Regions from separate parts of the Streptomyces sp. NPDC047028 genome, predicted to be linked through region 2. Evidence: riboswitches for the same ligand, from Rfam matches in the RefSeq annotation. Region 2 holds a riboswitch; each other region holds the start of a gene.
What was found. Region 2 has a riboswitch for thiamine pyrophosphate ahead of ABZ854_RS19200 (thiamine ABC transporter substrate-binding protein). Riboswitches for the same ligand answer to the same signal wherever they lie in the genome.

Region 1 (4,520 bases), on a different contig from region 2:
GTCCACTCGTCGGCGATGACCTCCAGCTTGATCAGATCCGTGCCCAGCGCCTCCCGCGCCAGCCGCGCCGTGAGCACCGCCTCCCCGGCGGTGTAGCACCCCGCGGTGTTCGGCAGCACCCGGATGCCCAGCCGCTGAAGCACGGACAGCACCGATCCGTGCACCCCGGGATCGACCCGCCGCATCGCCACGGTGGTCAGCTCGGTGCCGGAGGCGACCAGCGCCCGCTCCATCACGTCCAGGCTCGGCGCACCCCCCGTGCCCATGATCAGCCGGGACGAGAAGGACGTACCCCCGAGGACGAAGGGATCGTCGGCCATGGGTCAGCCTCCTTGGACGGCGGTGAGGACTTCGACACGGTCGCCGTCGGCGAGGACCGTGCCGGCCCACCGCGTGCGCGGGACGACGGTCTCGTTGAGCGCGGCGGCCACGCCGGACGGCGCCGGCGACAGGGACCGTACGAGCGAGTCGAGAGCCGTGCCCGCGGGGACCTCGCGGCGCTCCCCGTTGACGGACACGGTGATGAAGGTGTCGACGGAGTCGATGGAGAGGTTCATGCGGGCTGCTCCGAAAGGGCGACGGCGGCGGCGAAGCGCCGGGGAGTGAACGGGCGGGCTTCCTCCGGCAGCTCACCGGTGACCAGCGCGTGCGCCAGGACGTCCCCGGTGACCGGCGTGAGCAGCACCCCGTTGCGGTAGTGCCCGGTGGCCAGCAGCAGCCCGTCCAGGCCGCACGGCCCGAGCAGCGGCGCGTTGTCGGGGGAGGCGGGGCGCAGCCCGGCCCGGGTCTCGGTCAGCGGCAGTTCGGTGATCCCGGGCACCAGCTCATGGGCGTCGCGCAGCAGTTCGTACACCCCGCCTGCGGTCACCGTGGTGTCCCAGCCCAGTTCCTCGCTGGTGGCGCCGACGACCAGTTCGCCGTTCTCCCGGGGCACCAGGTAGACGTGGCTGCCGCGCACCACGGCCCGCACGGTACGGCTCAGGAAGGGCGCGAACCGCGGGGGCACGGTCAGCCGCAGCACCTGCCCCTTCACCGGCCGCACCGGCGGCAGCACGTCGTCGGGGACGCCCGGGAGCCGCCCGCTGAGGCTGCCGGCCGCGAGCACCACCTGTCCGGCGCGCAGCGCGGTGCCGTCCGCGGTGGTGACGCCGACGGCCCGGCCGCCGGCGAGGTCCAGCCGTTCGGCCCACACGCGGTGGAACACGACCCCGGCCTTCTCGCAGGCCGCCACCAGGGCCTCGGCCAGCCGCCGCGGGTCGACCTGGTGGTCGCCGTCGACCCGCAGCCCGCCGCGCACGCCGGGCGCGAGCATCGGCTCCAGGCGCCGGCACTCCCGGCCCGACAGCCACACGGAGTCCAGCCCGGAGCGCTGCTGCAGGGCGTGCAGTTCACGCAGATGGGCTCGGTCGTCGGCGTCGAGGGCGACGGCGAGGGTGCCGCAGCGGCGGTGCCCCAGGTCGTGCCCGGTCAGCTCGGTCAGCTCGGCGGCGAAGCCGGGATAGCGCCGGGCGGACTCCAGGTTCAGGGCGAGCAGGGTCTCCTCGCCGTAGTGCAGTTCGGTGACCGCGGCCAGCATCCCGGCCGCGACCCGCGCGGCCCCGCCTCCCGGCTCGGGGTCCACCACGGCCGTGGTGAGCCCGCGTTGCGCGGCCCGCCAGGCCGTGACCAGGCCGATGATCCCGCCCCCGATGACGAGGACGTCGGACGTACGTGACGACATGGGCGTCCAGCCCCTCCCTTCGCCGGCATGACCCGGATCAGGTTCGTACGGTCGGAGGCCGCCAGCCTCCCTCTCAGCCCGGTGCGTCCGGGCTCCCGCGAGTGCGTGTACGGGGGCCACCCTAGCGCCTCCGCTCCGGATCACGCCGGGCTCGCCCCTCCCCGGGCGGCCCCCGGTGACTGACGGGCTGTCAGTTGTTTATGGTGATCGGGTGACTGAGCAGACACGGGAAGAGGGCGGTTCGCCGGGGCGGCGCGTGGTCGTCGTGGGCGCCGGGATGGCCGGGGTGCAGACCGCGGTCGCACTGCGGGAACAGGGCTTCACCGGCACCGTCACGGTCGTCGGAGCCGAGCCGCACCAGCCGTACGACCGGCCGCCGCTGTCCAAGGCCGTGCTGCTCGGCAAGGCCGAGGGGTCCGCCTTCGACGTCGACTTCGCCGCGCTCGACGTCGGCCTCCGGCTCGGCTGCGAGGTGCTCGGCGTCCGCCCCGCCGACCACGAGCTGGACACCGAGGCCGGTCCGGTGCCGTACGACGACCTGGTCCTCGCCACCGGTGCCGAACCGATCCTGCTGCCGGGCGCCGAGGGCGTGCCCGGAGTGCACCTGCTGCGCACCCTCGACGACGCCGAACGGCTGCGGCCGGTGCTCGCCCGGCAGCACGACATCGTGGTCGTCGGCGCCGGCTGGATCGGCGCCGAGTTCGCCACCGCCGCCCGCCAGGCCGGGTGCGCGGTCACCGTCGTCGAGGCCGCCGACCGCCCCCTCGCGGGCGTGCTGCCCGCCGAGGTCGCCGCCCCGATGACCGCCTGGTACGCCGACGCCGGCGCCGAACTGCGCACCCACGCGCGCGTGGCGCGCGTGGAACCCGGCGAGGTCGTGCTCGCCGACGGCTCCCGGCTGCCCGCCGGCGCCGTCGTCGTCGGCATCGGAGCCCGGCCCGCCACCGCCTGGCTGGCCGGTTCCGGCGTCGAGCTGGGCGCGCACGGGGAGGTCGTCGCCGACGACCACCTGCGCACCTCCGTGCCCGACGTGTACGCGGTCGGCGACTGCGCCTCCTTCCCGTCGGGCCGGTACGGTGAGCGGCTCCTCGTCCACCACTGGGACAACGCCCTCCAGGGCCCGCGCACGGTCGCGGCGAACATCATCGGCCTCACCCCCGCGGCCTACGACCCGGTGCCCTATTTCTGGTCCGAGCAGTTCGGCCGCTTCGTCCAGTACGCGGGCCACCACACCACGGCCGACCGCCTGCTCTGGCGCGGCGACCCGTTGGACCCGGCCTGGACCGTCTGCTGGCTCCGCGAGGACCGCCTGGTCGCCCTCCTGGCCGTGGGCCGCCCGAGAGACCTGGCCCAGGGCCGCCGCCTGATCGAATCGGCCCGCCTCCTGGACCCTGCCGTCCTGACCGACCCGGCGAAGCCGCTGAAGAGCGCGGCGGTCTCCTGACGGGGCGCGAACAGCCACGACGGTGCCGCGGACGACCACTGTCACACCCCGGCACTACCATCGAGACGTGACCGAGATTGACGCAAAGATCGATGCTCTCGTCCCCGCCTGGCTCACCCTCCCCGACATCGCCGAGATGTTCGGTGTCGAGGTGACGCGTGTGCGGCAGCTGGTCAAGGAGGGCCAGCTCGTCGCCGTACGCCGGGGCGAGAACAGGGCGCTGCACGTGCCCGCCGCCTTCATCGACGGGGACAAGGTCGTCAAGGGCCTCTCCGGAACCCTGACGCTCCTGCGGGACGACGGCTTCACGGTCGAAGAGATGATCGAGTGGCTCTTCACCCCCGACCCGACCCTGCCCGGCACCCCCGCGCAGGCCCTGAGCGAGAATCGCGGCACGGAGGTGAAGCGCCGCGCCCAGGCGCTCGCCGTCTGACCCGAGCCGTACCGGGGTGGCGCGTGGGCCCGCCCACGCGCCACCCCGGTACGGCACCCGCCGACACCGCCCCCGGGGGACCCACGCATGTCCGACACCGCCCGCACCGCGCTCGCCGACGCCCGCCTGTACCTCTGCACGGACGCCCGCCGGCGCCAGGGCGACCTGCCCGAGTTCCTGGACGCGGTCCTGGCCGGCGGGGTCGACATCGTGCAGCTGCGCGACAAGGGCATGGAGGCCGCCGAGGAGCTGGAGCACCTGGCGGTTCTCGCCGACGCCTGCGCCCGGCACGGCAAGCTGCTCTCCGTCAACGACCGCGCGGACGTCGCCCACGCGGCGGGCGCCGGTGTCCTGCACCTCGGCCAGGGCGACCTCCCGGTCCCCGCGGCCCGCGCGATCCTGGGCGACGACGTCCTGATCGGCCGCTCCACGCACGCCGAGTCCGAGGCCGCCGCGGCCGCCGCGCAGGACGGCGTGGACTACTTCTGCACCGGCCCCTGCTGGCCCACCCCCACCAAGCCCGGCCGCCACGCGCCCGGCCTGGACCTGGTCCGGTACACCGCCTCCCTGGGCACCGACCGCCCCTGGTTCGCCATCGGCGGCATCGACCTCGGCAACCTCGACCAGGTGCTGGACGCCGGTGCCCGCAGAGTGGTCGTCGTGCGCGCGCTGACCGAGGCCGACGACCCCGGGGCCGCGGCGGCGGAGTTCGCGAAGCGGCTCCGGCAGGCGTGACGGCCGCGCGGCCGCACCCCGTGACCTCCCCACCAGCCCCTTCGGGCCCTCCTGTCCACGTTTTTGTCCAAGGGGTGGACCGAGAACCGGCAAATCCGGCAAATTTCCCGCATCTGGTTGGGAGACCGTCCACCCCTGGTTAACCTGCGACTATGGCCCTCGGCACCGCATCCACCAGGTCGGATCAC
Region 2 (4,520 bases):
CGGCGCCGACGGCGGCGAACTGGACGAGGGTGAGGACGGCGGCCGTGGACAGGTCGAAGACCTCGGAGGTCTGCCGGTAGATCTCCACTTCGAGGGTGGCGAAGGTGGGGCCGCCGAGGATCTGCACGATGCCGAAGGAGGTGAAGGTGAACAGGAACACCATCAGCGCGGCGGCGGCCACGGCGGGCCCGAGGGCGGGCAGGGTGACCTTCCGCCAGGCGGCGAGGGGGGAGGCGCCGAGCATGCGGGCGGCCTCCTCCTGCCGGGGGTCGAGCTGGGCCCACAGTCCGCCGACGGTGCGGACGACGACGGCGTAGTTGAAGAAGACGTGCGCCAGCAGGATCGCCCACACGGTGGTGTCCAGCCGTACGCCCCACAGGTCGTCGAGCAGTCCGCCGCGGCCGACGAGGGCCAGGAAGGCGGTGCCGACGACGACGGTGGGCAGCACGAACGGGACGGTGACGACCGCCCGCAGCACCTGTTTGCCTGGGAAGTCGAGGCGGGCGAAGACGTAGGCGGCGGGCAGGGCGGCCAGCAGGGTGAGGGCGGTGGAGGCGAGCGCCTGCCAGGTGGTGAACCACAGCACGTGCCGGATGTCGGGCTGGGTGAGGACATCGGTGATCCGCCCGAACCGCCAGACGCCGTCGACCCTGAGGCCGCGCGCGACGATCGCGGCGACGGGCCAGGCGAAGAACAGCGCGAAGAACGCGACGGGCAGGGCCATCAGGCCCAGCCGCGCCGCGCTCCCGCGTGCACGCCGGGTGCGCCCCGTGCGGGGGGCTACTTCAGTACGAGCGACGTCCACGACTTGACCCACTGGTCGCGGTTGGCGGCGATCTTGGCGGGGGGCATGGTCTCGGGGTGCTTCGCGGCGGGGCCGTACTTGGTGAAGTCGGCCGGGACCCGGGCGCCCTTGACCACCGGGTAGACGAACATGTTCAGCGGCATGTCCTGCTGGAACTCCTTGGTGAGCAGGAAGTCGATGAACGCCTGGCCGCCCTTGGTGTTCCCGGCGTTGCTGAGCAGTCCGGCGAACTCGATCTGCCGGAAGCAGGTGCCGGTGGCGACGCCGGTGGGGGCGGTGCTGGGCCGCTTCTTGGCGTAGATCACCTCGGCGGGCGGGGAGGAGGCGTACGACACGACCAGCGGGCGGTCCCCGCCGGCCTTCTTGCCGCCGGAGGAGCCGGAGAACTCCTGGTCGTAGGCCTGCTCCCAGCCGTCGACGACCTTGACGCCGTTGGCCTCGAGCTTCTTCCAGTAGTCCTGCCAGCCCTGGTCGCCGAACTGGGCGGCACTGCCGAGCAGGAAGCCGAGGCCGGGCGAGGAGGTGGCGGCGTTCTCGGTGACGAGGAGGTTCTTGTACGCGGGCTTGGCCAGGTCGGCGAAGGTCTGCGGCGGGGCCAGCTTGTGCTTGCTGAAGTAGGCCTTGTCGTAGTTGACGCAGATGTCGCCGTAGTCGATCGGGGTGACCCGGTGCTTGTCGGCGTCGAGCTGGTAGGCGGCGCCGACGGTGTCGAGGCCCTTGGCGGTGTACGGCTGGAACAGGCCGTTGTCGAGGGCGCGGGAGAGCAGGGTGTTGTCGACGCCGAAGAAGACGTCGCCCTGCGGGTTGTCCTTGGTCAGGATCGCCTTGTTGACGGCCTGGCCGGCGTCGCCGTCCTTCAGGACGCGGACCTTGTACCCGGACTGCTTCTCGAAGTCCCTCAGCACGTTCTTGGAGACGGCCCACGAGTCGTGGCTGACGAGGGTGACGGTCTTGGAGTCGGCGGCCGACGCCTTGTCGTCGGAGCCGCAGCCGGTCAGCGCGGACAGGCTGATCAGGCCGAGGCCGGCCGCCGCGGCCACGAGGGTCTTGTGGTGCACTGGATGTCCTCCTGGGGTTGGCCAGGAAGAGACGCGGCCCCGCCCGGGCTCCGTGAGGGACCCGGGCGGGGCGCAACAGCTTGAGTGATGACCGAACTTCCTACCCAGAATGACCTGGGCAAGGTTCAGAGGGTCTGCGGCCCTGTCCGCCGCACTCTCAGCGCTGTGGCGCTCCCCTGTCGGAATATGCAGATGTATGAGACGGCCACACGGTGCGTGGCCGGATTGCCGTGGCCAGATTATCGCTCGGTCGCCGCGAGCTGGCCACAGGCCCCGTCGATCTCCTGTCCCCGGGTGTCCCGGACAGTGACGGGTACACCATGGGCGGCGATCGCCTCGACGAACGCCTTCTCGTCCTCCGGCCGGGACGCGGTCCACTTGGAGCCCGGCGTCGGGTTCAGCGGGATCAGGTTGACGTGCACGGGCTTGCCCCTCAGCAGCCGGCCGAGCCGGTCACCCCGCCAGGCCTGGTCGTTGATGTCCCGGATGAGGGCGTACTCGATGGACAGCCGGCGCCCGGACTTCTCGACGTACTCGAACCCGGCGTCCAGCACCTCCCGGACCTTCCACCGCGTGTTCACCGGGACGAGGGTGTCGCGCAGCTCGTCGTCGGGGGCGTGCAGGGAGATCGCGAGCCGGCACTTCAGGCCCTCGTCGGCGAACCGGTGGATAGCCGGGACCAGGCCGACGGTCGACACGGTGATCCCGCGCTGCGACAGGCCGAGCCCGTCCGGCGCGGGGTCGGTGAGCGCCCGGATCGCGCCGACGACCCGCTTGTAGTTGGCGAGGGGCTCGCCCATGCCCATGAAGACGATGTTGGACAGCCGCGCGGGACCGCCGGGCACGTCACCGTCCCTGAGCGCCCGCATGCCGTCCACGATCTGGTGCACGATCTCGGCGGTGGACAGGTTCCGGTCCAGGCCCGCCTGGCCGGTGGCGCAGAACGGGCAGTTCATCCCACAGCCCGCCTGCGAGCTGATGCACATCGTCACCCGGTCCGGGTAGCGCATCAGCACGGACTCGACGAGCGTGCCGTCGAACAGCCGCCACAGCGTCTTGCGCGTCGTCCCCTCGTCGGTGGACAGATGCCGTACGACGCTCATCAGCTCCGGGAACAGCGCCTCGCGCAGCCGCTCCCGGGACCCGGCCGGGATGTCCGTCCACTGCTCGGGGTCGTGCGCGTACCGCGCGAAGTAGTGCTGCGAGAGCTGCTTGGCACGAAACGGCTTCTCCCCGGCCTCCGCCACCGCGTCCTTGCGCTCGGCGGGCGAGAGATCGGCGAGATGCCGCGGCGGCTTCTTGGCTCCGCGCGGCGCGACAAAAGTAAGTTCTCCGGGCTTGGGCATGGTGCTACCAGTGTCGCAGATCCACTCGGGTGACCTGGGGCTGTCGCCTGCTACGACTGTCGGTGGTGGTCGTCAGCGGTCGCCATTGAGCGGCCTCGGACGGCCCAGGGACGGCCCAGCCGGGGGCTTTATGTGGCCCACCCGCGTGGCGGCGGTCACAAGTCACATGCCCGATGTCAGTGTCTGGCAGTACGGTTCGATGCATGACTCTCAGGCAAGCTGACGTACGAAGCCCTCCCATGATCTAGCCTGGTCCTTCCATGTAGGGGGAGGGGCGCTGCCTGGTGGTGAGGGCAATCGAACCTGCTGACGGCCGGAAGCCACGGGCCAGCCACATCGAAGCCGTCGACAGCCGTCACGTCACGCAGATGATGGAGCAGCTTCAGCAGGGCTACATCAAGTCGGTAGCAGCCACGGCCGGCCTCGCTGTTGAGATCGTTCCCGTCGATGTTTACGGCTACGACGTTCGGTTGATCAGACCTCCTCGGGATCACATGGACGAAGAGTCGGCCGTGCTCGCTCAACTCAAGTGCACCACCCAGATCGTTCCTGACCCGTCGCGTGAGTCCTTCAGCTACCAGTTCACTAAGCGCCAGTACTTCGATCACCTGGTCAAGCCCCGCAAGTACCCAAAAGCGATCCTGATCGTTATGACTACGCCGACGCGACAGGCGGACTGGACCAAAGTTACGCACGATGGTCTCTGGACTAGGCGATCTTGTTTTTGGGTATCACTTGAGGGCGTCTACGCCGACCCTTCGGTCAAGAAGCCTTCCGTCCGAGTTCCTACCAGAAATCGAGTAGACGCTAACGCTCTCGCAAACATTCTGGAAAAGATCGACAGGGGTGAACCGCTAAATGACTGACATGTCGAGCGTAACGCTCCCTGCACGGGTGGATCCAGAAAAATTGGGAGCCCTACTTGAAGACGCTGGGTGGAAGCGTGTCGGTGGTAGGCGAGGTATCTACTCACGATATCTCCCCCCGAAGGTAAGCGACGACTGGCCAGAATTCAGCCTCATGCTCCCACTCGATGAAGAGGCGCCAGAATTCCCAGAGACCATGCGTCTCGCCCTCCTTCAACTATCACAGGATCGTGATTTTTGGTTGCGGTCACTGTATCCGCGCCTCATTGTTGAAGCCTCTGACGAATTCAAGTTTCGGAAAGAATCGTCTGCACCTAGTGGATTCATCGAGTGGCGGAGCGGAGAGCGTCTTGTCGAGTCGGCCCGCAGGACACTGTTGGCTGGCGCCAAATCTTACATGGGTCCCGACCGTCACTTTGTGAATAGGCATGGCCGCTTCGCCCAT
Region 3 (4,520 bases), on a different contig from region 2:
AGGCTGGAGCGGATGCGGCGGATGGAGCCGGTCGTGGAACGGCAGGAGTACGCGCTGGGCACGGTGTGCGCCGCCATCCCGATCTCGGTCGGCACCGAGGCGACGACGATGGCTCTCTCACTCCCCGCTCACCAGTCCGACCGGCTGCTGCCCGCGGCACGTCGGCTGCAGGCGGAGATCGGGCGGCATCTGGGATCGCTCACGCTCTCTATCAGTATCTGAAAACTCACTCCTTGTGATCTGTTGTGTACTTTCAGCAAGATTTGACCATTGTCAAAGGGATCAATCCCGGCCAGTCGGCGTCATTAGACGGGGTGCGCATGCGTGAGTCCGTACAGGCAGAGGTCATGATGAGCTTTCTCGTGTCCGAGGAGCTCTCCTTCCGTATTCCGGTGGAGTTGCGCTACGAGTCCAGTGATCCCTATGCCGTACGGCTCACTTTTCACTTGCCCGGGGACGCCCCGGTGACCTGGGCCTTCGGGCGGGAACTGCTGATCGACGGGGTCGGTCGGCCGTGCGGGGAGGGGGATGTGCACATCGCTCCCGCCGATTCCGAACTGCTCGGTGAGGTGCTGATCCGGCTTCAGGTCGGCAGCGACCAGGCGCTGTTCCGGTCCTCCGCACCGCCGCTCGTGGCCTTCCTCGACCGTACGGACAAGCTCGTGCCTCTCGGGCAGGAAGGCGCCCTGGCCGACTTCGACGCCCATCTCGACGAGGCCCTGGACCGCATCCTGGCCGAGGAACAGAGCGCCGGCTGAAGCGTTACGGCACCGGGGGTGCGGGGCGCTGTGGGACGGCCTCGTACGACGGCATGCAGGAACGCTTCTGCGGAGGCCGTAGCGGGGCCGGCGCCCGGCCCCGCCTCACCGCTTCCGGCGCCGTCCCCTTCCGCCGCGCGCCGGGGTGCGTTGCCGGCCCACCGGCGCCCCGGCGTCGCCGGGCCGGTCGGCCGCCACCACCAAGGCGGCGAGCGCGGTGGTCACCGGCACCGAGGCGACCAGGCCGATCGAGCCCACTAGGGTGCGCACGATCTCCTCGGCCACCAACTCGCTGTTCGCCACGGTGCCCACACTGCTCTGCGCGATCGAGAACAGCAGCAGCAAGGGCAGCGCGGCGCCGGCGTAGGCGAGGACGAGGGTGTTGACCACCGACGCGATGTGGTCGCGCCCGATGCGGATGGCCGCCCGGTACAGACCGCGCCGGCCCAGCGACGGATTGGCCTCGTGCAACTCCCAGACGGCCGAGGTCTGGGTCACCGTCACGTCGTCCAGGACGCCCAGGGAGCCGATGATGACGCCGGCCAGCAGCAGGCCGCTCATGTCGATCGACGGGTACAGGCCGTGGATGAGACCCGTGTTGTCGTCTGTGTTGCCGGTGAGCGCGGCCCAGCCGATGAAGAGGGAGCCGAGCACTCCGATCAGTGTGAGAGAGACCAGGGTGCCGAGCACAGCGACCGATGTACGGGCCGATAGACCGTGGCACATGTAGAGGGCGATCAGCATGATGGCGCTCGACCCGATGACCGCCACGAGCAGGGGGTTCGAGCCCTGCAGGATCGCGGGCAGGATGAACAGGGTCAGCACGAGGAAGCTCACGGCCAGCGCGACCAGCGCCATGACGCCCCGCATCCGGCCCACCACCACGACGGCCAGGGCGAAGACCCCGGCCAGCAGCGTCATGGGGAACTTGCGGTTGACGTCCGTGACCGAGTACTGCAGGTCCCTCGGTGCCGAGGGCTCGTAGGCGACGACGACTTTCTCGCCCTGGTGCAGCTGGCGTGGCTGGTCCGGCTGCACGATCTCGGTGAACGTGCGGCCCTCGTCCTTGCCGCTGTCGACGCGGACCGTCACCTTCTTGCAGGTCCCCTTCGCCCGCTGAGACGCCGAGTCGCCGCCGGTGGCGGTGTTGTCACCGTTCGGGGTGCCGCCGCCGGAGGCGTTCACCGACGCACAGCTCACCTCGGCCACCTTGGCGACCGTGGCCTGCTGCGTCTGGCGGTCGAAGCCGACGCCGGTGCGCTCGTGCGGCGGGGCGCCGCCCGGCCAGAGCACCACCAGGCCGACCACGACCGCCGCGGTGAACGGGATCAGGATCGCCGCGATGACCTTGCGCAGATGTGCCGAGACGGGAGCCGCGGGGCCGTGGCTGTGGCTGTGGCCGTGGCTGTGACCGTGCGCGTGGCCATGTCCGTCATGCTGCGCCGCGTGGCCGCCGCGAGGCGGTTCCGGGGGCGGTGGCGGGGACTGCTCCATCGTCGTCACCGCCCGATCATCGCAAGAACGCCGGGGGCCCCCTGTTCACCGCGCCCGAAATGACGCTAGCGTGGGGGCACCTTTGCACACGCGGGAGCTCGGAGCACCGGGCTGAGAGGGCGCTGACCTCCGTACAGGCGATGTTTCACGTGGAACGACCGACGTTTCACGGGAAACACCGACCGACGGAAGCCGCTGCGTCGACCGCCGAACCTGTTACCGGGTAATGCCGGCGTAGGGAGTAGGTCTCATGACCAACAAGGACGCACGCACGCCTGCCTCCGCCCAGGACGAGAAGTCCCAGGAGGCCGGGAAGTCCATCGGCTGGCACAAGGCGTACGTCGAGGGTTCACGCCCCGACCTGCGCGTGCCGGTCCGTCAGGTGCACCTCACGAACGGGCAGTCGGTCACGCTGTACGACACGTCGGGCCCGTACACCGATCCACTCCTCGACACTGATGTCCGCAGGGGCCTGCCGCCGCTGCGGGAGAACTGGATCATCGGGCGCGGCGACACCGAGGAGTACGCCGGCCGCCCCGTCCGCCCAGAGGACGACGGGATCAAGCACACCGCGCCGCGCGGCGGTCTGCGCAACCTCGACGCCGTCTTCCCCGGACGCCCGCGGCAGCCGCGGCGGGGCCGGAACGGCACGGCGGTCACCCAGCTCGCGTATGCGCGCCGCGGTGAGATCACGCCCGAGATGGAGTACGTGGCCATCCGGGAGAACGTCGCTCCCGAGGTGGTCCGGGAGGAGATCGCGGCGGGCCGGGCCGTACTGCCGGCCAACGTCAACCACCCGGAGATCGAGCCGATGATCATCGGCAAGCGGTTCCTGGTGAAGGTCAACGCCAACATCGGCAACTCCGCCGTCACCTCGTCCATCGAGGAGGAGGTGGACAAGATGACCTGGGCGACCCGCTGGGGCGCCGACACCGTCATGGACCTCTCCACCGGGCGCAACATCCACACCACCCGTGAATGGGTGCTGCGCAACTCCCCCGTGCCGATCGGCACCGTGCCGCTCTACCAGGCCCTGGAGAAGGTCGACGGCCGCGCCGAGGAGCTGACCTGGGAGATCTACAAGGACACGGTCATCGAGCAGGCCGAGCAGGGCGTGGACTACATGACGGTCCACGCGGGGGTGCGCCTGCCCTACGTGCCGCTGACGGCGAACCGCAAGACCGGCATCGTCTCCCGCGGCGGCTCGATCATGGCCGCGTGGTGCCTGGCCCACCACAAGGAATCGTTCCTCTACGAGAACTTCGAGGAGCTCTGCGAGATCCTCGCGGCCTACGACGTCACCTACTCGCTGGGTGACGGACTGCGCCCGGGATCGATCGCGGACGCAAACGACGAAGCGCAGTTCGCGGAGCTGCGCACGCTCGGGGAACTCAACACGATCGCCAAGCGTTTCAACGTACAGACCATGATCGAGGGCCCGGGTCACGTCCCGATGCACAAGATCAAGGAGAACATCGACCTTCAGCAGGAGATCTGCGATGAAGCTCCGTTCTATACGCTCGGCCCGCTGACGACGGACGTCGCCCCGGCGTACGACCACATCACCTCGGGCATCGGCGCGGCGATGATCGCCTGGTGGGGTACGGCGATGCTGTGCTACGTCACGCCGAAGGAGCACCTGGGCCTGCCCAACCGGGACGACGTCAAGACGGGCGTCATCACTTACAAGATCGCCGCCCACGCGGCCGACCTCGCCAAGGGCCACCCGGGCGCCCAGGAGTGGGACGACGCCCTGTCCGACGCTCGCTTCGAGTTCCGCTGGGAGGACCAGTTCAACCTGGCCCTCGACCCGGACACGGCCCGCGAGTTCCACGACGAGACCCTCCCGGCGGAACCCGCCAAGACGGCCCACTTCTGCTCGATGTGCGGGCCGAAGTTCTGCTCGATGAAGATCTCGCAGGACATCCGGCGGGAACACGGAGGCAGCCGGGGCGAGATCGAGGCGGGCATGGCTCAGAAGTCGAAGGAGTTCGCTGCGTCGGGGAACCGGGTCTATCTGCCGATCGCCGAGTAGGCGTCAGGTGAGGCCTGCGGTGTGCGCCCCGGTGGGGGCGCACACCGGGGGCCAGGGCGTGTTGCGAAAGTCCCGTCTGCCGCCTTCCGGGCGAACGACGGGACTTGCGCAACACGCCTTAGTCGGGCTGGTGTTCGGGGCCGCCGAAGTCCGGGCTCGTGTAGTCGGGGCTGCTGAAGCTCGGGCGGGGGCCGGGGGCGGTGCCGTCGTCGGGACTGCTGAAGCCCGGGCGG

Region 1: linked by a shared signal. The riboswitch ahead of thiO (glycine oxidase ThiO) and the one ahead of ABZ854_RS19200 (thiamine ABC transporter substrate-binding protein) in region 2 are both predicted to bind thiamine pyrophosphate.
Region 3: linked by a shared signal. The riboswitch ahead of thiC (phosphomethylpyrimidine synthase ThiC) and the one ahead of ABZ854_RS19200 (thiamine ABC transporter substrate-binding protein) in region 2 are both predicted to bind thiamine pyrophosphate.

What each region holds. Positions count from the first base shown of each region.
Region 1 is NZ_JBEYVS010000021.1:132,552-137,071, reverse strand. Features, by position in the region: gene ABZ854_RS20335 (thiazole synthase) at 1-320, opposite strand, end outside; gene thiS (sulfur carrier protein ThiS) at 324-557, opposite strand; gene thiO (glycine oxidase ThiO) at 554-1,720, opposite strand; TPP riboswitch at 1,718-1,829, opposite strand; gene ABZ854_RS20320 (FAD-dependent oxidoreductase) at 1,932-3,164, shown strand; gene ABZ854_RS20315 (Rv2175c family DNA-binding protein) at 3,232-3,597, shown strand; gene thiE (thiamine phosphate synthase) at 3,685-4,332, shown strand; gene metF (methylenetetrahydrofolate reductase [NAD(P)H]) at 4,485-4,520, shown strand, end outside.
Region 2 is NZ_JBEYVS010000020.1:42,471-46,990, forward strand. Features, by position in the region: gene ABZ854_RS19195 (iron ABC transporter permease) at 1-724, opposite strand, end outside; gene ABZ854_RS19200 (thiamine ABC transporter substrate-binding protein) at 781-1,863, opposite strand; TPP riboswitch at 1,943-2,051, opposite strand; gene rlmN (23S rRNA (adenine(2503)-C(2))-methyltransferase RlmN) at 2,103-3,209, opposite strand; gene ABZ854_RS19210 (DUF4365 domain-containing protein) at 3,494-4,075, shown strand; gene ABZ854_RS19215 (hypothetical protein) at 4,230-4,520, shown strand, end outside.
Region 3 is NZ_JBEYVS010000004.1:13,016-17,535, reverse strand. Features, by position in the region: gene ABZ854_RS05025 (IclR family transcriptional regulator C-terminal domain-containing protein) at 1-222, shown strand, start outside; gene ABZ854_RS05020 (SsgA family sporulation/cell division regulator) at 321-758, shown strand; gene ABZ854_RS05015 (YibE/F family protein) at 864-2,261, opposite strand; TPP riboswitch at 2,333-2,510, shown strand; gene thiC (phosphomethylpyrimidine synthase ThiC) at 2,503-4,287, shown strand; gene ABZ854_RS05005 (hypothetical protein) at 4,406-4,520, opposite strand, start outside.